2 linked regions of the Prochlorococcus marinus str. MIT 9515 genome follow. The protein of the gene in region 1 interacts with the protein of each later gene in a pairwise test. Links are inferred from orthologs where the notes say so. Each region holds a gene or a part of one and is shown in the gene's direction. Other genes may lie near its edges.

Region 1 (3,189 bases):
ATTTTTTACTAAAGAAACTGCCTCAGAATTAAAAGCACCTCTTTGAAAAACAAACTGCACTATCTGATTATTAAATGTGATGAAAAAACCCGTTAAAAAAAGAGTTGTTAAAAAACAGTATTCTATTCCTGAGATTAAACTTTTTTCTAGAGCTCTAATTTCTTGATTACTCTGGAATCTTGAAAACTTTGGGAGTAGTGGCAAAATTAAAACGTTTGATAAGATTCCAAGTGGCGCTTGTATAAGAAAGTTACCGTAGGCTAAACCTGATGCAGCTCCTTGAAAACTTGAAGCGAAAAACATATCGATAAAAACATTTATTTGTCCTAAACCTGATGAAATTGATGCAGGCGCGATCAATTTTAAGATTCTTTTCTCTTCACTGTTAACTGATTGGACTCCTAATTTAAATCTTAATAAGCCGATCTTATTTATTTCCCAGAGTTGTATAACGAATTGAATGCAAGTACCTGTCAAGGTTGCTGAAGCTAGTAATCCTGTATAAAAAAAATTATTGGAAGTTGTATTTTGAGAATTTATAATCCAACTGATTGTAATAAATAAAATTGTTGTAAGACTTGTAAAAGCTGGACTTATACTGGATAAGAAAAATTTATTTCTTGAATTGAGAGCTCCAAAACTTAAACCTATAAAAGCTGATAAAGGGATGCAAGGAGTTAGTAATTTTAGTTGGTAACTTGCAATTGATTTGGATTCGATACTTAAATTTGGACCTATAAAATTTATAAAAAAATCGGAATTAAAAAATATAATTATTCCTAATAAAAAAAATAAAAAAGTTAATTTAATACTTACTTTTGTTAGAACAATAGCCCCATCGCGCTTATTAAGAGGGGTTATTACGGCTACAACAGCATTATGTAATGGACCGTTAATACCTCCAATAAGAATAAGTAAAAACCCAGGAATTATGTAAGCATAATTGAACGCATCATATGTTGTTCCAACCCCAAAGGCCGCAGCTATAAATATTTGTCTAATACAACCCGCAGCTTTACTTAGGGATGTGGCAAAGGAAATTGATACTATATTGTTTTTTAAATATGAATTCATTAGATATTGATTAAAATTTTTTCTAAGAAGATATATAGTCAATTATATTTTATTTTATTTTATAGAATATCTATGGATGATCGGATCATTAATTTTGAACCATTAATTGAAGGTGTTTTAATTAAAAGATACAAAAGATTTCTTTCAGATATTAAGCTTGATAATGGTGAGATTGTTACAGCCCATTGCGCTAATACAGGTCCAATGAAAGGGCTTTTAAATGAAGGAGCCAAAGTGCGAATTAGCTATTCTTCCTCTCCTAAAAGAAAGCTATCTTGGACTTGGGAACAAGTAGAAGTAACAGGAATCAATAATGAAAAGGTTTGGGTTGGAATAAATACATTATTTGCAAACAAATTAATTAAAACAGTTATTGAAAAAAACTTACTAAAAGATAAGCTTGGTGATATTGCTACAATCCAATCAGAAGTGGTTTATGGGCAAGATAAAAAAAGTAGAATAGATTTTCTTTTGACTCCAAAAATTTCAAATCCAGATAATCGTAAAATTTTTATTGAGGTTAAAAATACTACCTGGAAAAAAAATAAAATAGCTCTTTTCCCTGATACAGAAACAAAAAGGGGACAAAAACATTTAATAGAATTAAAGGGTGTAATGCCTGAAAGTAAAAGTGTTTTAGTTCCTTGTATTACTAGAAAAGATGTAGATTTTTTTGGTCCAGGGGATGAAGCAGATCCTATTTATGGAGATCTTTTTAGGGATTCAATCGATGCAGGAATGCTTTTAATCCCATGTTGTTTTGAATTTCATAAAGACCACATAACTTGGAAAGGATTTAAACCCTTGAAATTAGATGGCTAATCTGGTGATTTTTGATTTTATTGTAAAAATTTTAATTAAATGAAAATTATTTAATGAGTAACTATCAAATTGGTATAAATGAATACTCGACATAGACAGTTTTCAGAGCAAAATTATGAATGAAAGGAAACAGCATTTGCTGTTTTTTGTAGACTAATTTTTTTTATGACCAATGCTTTGCAAACGCCTCATAGGCGCTCGAGTTCCAAGCTACAAGATGCGAGTCTTGTTAATGGACCCATGCTCCTTTTGAGAAGTATTCGTGGATTCAGTTCAAACCGTTCAATGTTATGGCTTGCAACTGTTCCTCTCTCTTTGTTTGGTTTAGGTATTTTTAATCTTTCAGCTCATGCAGCTGATTTGCCCGAGCTAAATGCAGCTTTTCTTGCTAACAATTTATGGCTTTTGATCGCTACCATTTTAGTGATCTTTATGAATGCTGGCTTCGCTATGGTTGAAGCAGGTATGTGTCGGTCTAAAAACGCCGTTAACATTCTTACTAAAAATCTTTTTGTATTTGCTTTGGCTGTAACCTCTTATTGGTTTATTGGTTATTCACTAATGTACGGGGGAAGTATTGCTGACGGATGGCTTTATTTTGGAGGCCTATTTTTTGATCCAACAGTTACTGCGGATATGGTTACTGATGCTGGATTAGTTCCAACAGTCGATTTCTTATTCCAGTCTGCTTTTGCAGGTACTGCAGCAACTATCGTTTCTGGTCTTGTTGCTGAAAGAGTTAAATTTGGTGAGTTTGTTGTTTTTGCGATTGTTTTAACAGCATTTATTTATCCAATTGCTGGTAGTTGGAAATGGAATGGAGGTTGGCTTGACTCTCTTGGTTTCGTTGACTTTGCTGGTTCTTCAATTGTTCATTCAGTTGGAGCATGGGCAGGTTTGGTAGGAGCTATGCTTCTCGGGCCAAGAATTGGTAAATTTAGAGATGGAAAGCCTCAAGCTATGCCAGGACACAATATGGCTATTGCCACATTGGGTGCTTTGGTTCTATGGATAGGTTGGTATGGATTTAATCCGGGTTCTCAACTTGCTATGGATCAATGGGTCCCATATGTTGCTGTAACAACAACTCTTGCAGCTGCAGCCGGTGCGATAGGAGCAACTATTGTGTCCACTTTAACTTCAGGAAAGCCTGATCTTACAATGATCATTAATGGTATTCTTGCGGGTCTGGTAAGTATTACTGCAGGTTGTGGTGATATGACTCTTGCAGGTGCTTGGTTCGCTGGGCTAGTCGGAGGCATTATCGTTGTATTCTCTGTTGCAGCTGTTGAT
Region 2 (3,274 bases), 320 kb from region 1 along the record:
AAGAAATAAATGATGAAAAGAATTGGCCCGAACTATATTGGGGAAAAGATGAAAGAATTGAAATAATTTCAAATGAAACGATATTAAATTCTTTCCTTTTGGGAGAAAATGTCCCGAATTATCTTGAGAATTTAAGTTTTAAGAACCTTAAATTAAAACTTGGTCCGGATTTTAGAATTCAATACTCAGAAATAATTAAAGCTTATTTAGACACTAAGTTAGATTTGAATTTCAATGGAAATGTTGGTAAAGATTTAAACGCTAGAGGACTTATTACCTTAAGTAAAGGTATAGCAAATCTATATACAACCCCTTTCAAATTGGATAAAAATAAAGAAAATTATATTTTATTTGCCTCAAGAAGTGGCATTGTTCCTTTTATCAACTTTTCACTAACTAGTAAAGTTCCAGATTTAATAATCCCAATTAGTGAAAATAATCAAGATCTAAATAGTTCAAGTGGTTTAGATTCGAATGTTGGTTCAAGTGGTTTTGGGGTAGTTGGAATAGGTAATACAAGACTTATAAAAATTGAGGCTTCATATGAAGGATTTCTCGATCAATTATCTTTTGAAGATGAAAATAAAAAAATACAACTAAGAAGTACACCTAGCTATAACAGATCTCAAATTATTGGTTTGATAGGAGGAAACTCTGCAAATTTAATAAATAGAGCATTTATTTCTCAAATAAATAGTTCAGATGGATTTAGTGATCGATTTCAACTATCTTTATATCCTGCTTTAATAGAGAATAATGAATCAATAAATAATGTTTTTTCAAATGAAAAATTTGAAGTCAATGATACCGAAGATTCATCTTCTAATGTAGGATTTTCTTCTCAAGCTTGGATTGCTGAAATAGGACTTGATATTACAGATAGAGTGAACTTTGCCGTTCAAGCAACACCCGACAGGGATGATTTACCGCCTCTTGGAATACTTACTTTGCAAGCTAATCCAAACTTAGAATTGTTAGGAACTATCGATTCTGATGGAAAGTGGAAAAGTCAACTACAGTTATTTTTTAGATATTAATTCCTAAAATAAAAGTTTTAAGAATGCTTATTTTGACTTATTATTAAATTTAAATAAAATCAAATTATGACTGATATATTTGAAGTTCCCAGCCCAGATAATAATCTTTTAGATAAAGCTGAGCAACTTCGCTTAGCTTCAATTAAAACTAGTCAAACAAATAATAATGAGAGAATTAGAGCTTTGAATTTAATGGCTGACTCTCTAGAAAAAAACTCAAAAGAAATAATTGACTCTAATTTTGAAGATTATAAAAAAGCAGAAATAAAAGGAATTTCAAAGGCCTTACTTTCTAGATTAAAGCTATCAAAAGAAAAACTAAATTTAGGAATAGAAGGGATAAGAAAAGTTGGTGACTTGTCAGATCCACTAGGTCAAATCCAAATAAAAAAGGAACTTTCCAAAGGACTCATTCTAGAGAGAAAAACAGTTCCTATTGGAGTGCTAGGAGTGATTTTCGAATCAAGACCTGATGCAGTAATGCAAATAAGTTCTTTGGCAATTAGAGCTGGGAATGGAGTAATGCTTAAAGGGGGGAGTGAAGCCAATTTTACTAATCAAGCAATTGTTAGTGCACTTAAGAAGGGTTTGCAGAAATCAAATATCGATGATAACGCTATCTGTCTTTTAACAAGTAGAAAAGATAGTATGGCGATGCTGAACTTAGAAAAATTTATAAATTTAATTATTCCAAGAGGAAGTAATGAACTCGTTAAATTTATACAGGAAAATACAGGAATCCCTGTTCTTGGCCATGCTGATGGGATTTGTCATTTATACATAGACGATGAAGTAAATCTTGATATTGCTTTAAAAGTGGCTTTAGATAGTAAGATTCAATATCCAGCTGCCTGTAATGCTATTGAGACTCTTTTAATACATAAAAGTATTGCCCCTGCCTTTCTGAAAAAAGCTATCCCAATTTTTAATTCTAATAATGTTAAGTTGATTGGAGATAAAAAAGCTGTTAAATTGGGCGTCGCTTTTGAAGCTAATTACGAGGACTGGCAAACTGAATATTTAGATCTTATTCTCTCTATAAAAATTGTTGATGATTTAGAAGAAGGAATTGCTCATATACAAAAATTCAGTTCAAAACATACAGATGGAATAATCACTGAAAATATAAGTAACGCTAATAAATTCATGAGTGAGATAGATAGTGCAGGGGTTTTTCATAATTGCTCAACAAGGTTCGCAGATGGTTTTAGATATGGCTTTGGAGCTGAAGTTGGGATATCTACTCAGACATTACCCCCAAGAGGTCCAGTAGGACTGGAGGGGTTGGTAACGTATAAGTATTTTTTAAGAGGTGAAGGCCATAGTGTTGATGATTTTTCATCTGGAAAATCAATATATACCCATAAAGATCTTTAAATATTATAAGAATGGGAACATATTTAAAAATTAAGAATATTAAACTTTGGTCAAGAGTTGGTGTCCTAGAAGAAGAAAGAGAATTAGGGCAACTTTTTAGTTTAGATGTACTTCTATGGGCTGATTTTGAAAAGTGTACTCAAAATGATGATATTAAAAGTACAGTTGATTATTCAAAATTAGTTGAAATAGTAAAATATCAATCCAAGAAAATATGTTGCTTTACTATTGAGAAATATTCAAATGAAATTTTAAAAATTATTGATGAAGAGTTTGAACTTAGCCGAATTAAAATAATACTAACGAAATGTAAGCCTCCAATAATTGGTTTTGATGGAGAGGTCTCAATTGTAAGAGTTTTAGAAAATAATTAAAAGTTTTGTCAAAAAGAGATCCCATAATATTAATTCATGGTCTTTGGAATACAGCAGATATCTTTTCTTCGATTACTTCGAAACTTGATGAGATTGGAATTGAATATTTTGCACCAACTTTGAAGCATGAATATGGAATGACATCTATTGTTGAATTAACTAGTTTATTAAATGATTTAATTTTAGAGAAATATGGTTATGAAAAAAAACTTGATATTTTGGGATTCTCAATGGGAGGAATAATTGGTAGGTATTGGATAAAAAAAATGAATGGTTATAAAAGAACTAGAAGATTTATAACGGTGGGTTCACCTCACAAAGGAACATTGGCATCACAATTAATTCCTAAATATCCATTTAAAGGAATATCTGAAATGAAAATAAATAGCTATTTATTAAGAGAATTGTCAAAATCTGATTATCTTCTTAAGGGGATTCATTGTATAAGTTTTTTTACTTATTGGGACCTTATGGTTTTCCCAGGAT

Evidence for each region.
Region 2: the proteins of sfsA (region 1) and P9515_RS03255 interact in binary tests that used the Escherichia coli proteins (3 or more experiments, as listed by UniProt). The link is inferred for Prochlorococcus marinus str. MIT 9515 from one-to-one orthologs.

The regions. Positions count from the first base shown.
Region 1 is NC_008817.1:269,898-273,086, forward strand. What follows is about bases 169-3,021. They hold sfsA (DNA/RNA nuclease SfsA), read left to right. Parts: upstream 169-1,146; coding sequence 1,147-1,896; downstream 1,897-3,021. Other genes in these bases: murJ (murein biosynthesis integral membrane protein MurJ), read right to left, coding at 169-1,074; P9515_RS01455 (ammonium transporter), read left to right, coding at 2,062-3,021. Outside these bases: more of murJ, read right to left, coding at 1-168; more of P9515_RS01455, read left to right, coding at 3,022-3,189. UniProt on the Escherichia coli protein: Binds to DNA non-specifically. Could be a regulatory factor involved in maltose metabolism.
Region 2 is NC_008817.1:588,179-591,452, forward strand. Bases 321-3,258 are described here. They hold P9515_RS03255 (glutamate-5-semialdehyde dehydrogenase), read left to right. Parts: upstream 321-1,103; coding sequence 1,104-2,414; downstream 2,415-3,258. Other genes in these bases: P9515_RS03250 (translocation/assembly module TamB domain-containing protein), read left to right, coding at 321-1,037; P9515_RS03260 (dihydroneopterin aldolase), read left to right, coding at 2,426-2,788; P9515_RS03265 (esterase/lipase family protein), read left to right, coding at 2,794-3,258. Also shown: more of P9515_RS03250, read left to right, coding at 1-320; more of P9515_RS03265, read left to right, coding at 3,259-3,274. UniProt on the Escherichia coli protein: Catalyzes the NADPH-dependent reduction of L-glutamate 5-phosphate into L-glutamate 5-semialdehyde and phosphate. The product spontaneously undergoes cyclization to form 1-pyrroline-5-carboxylate.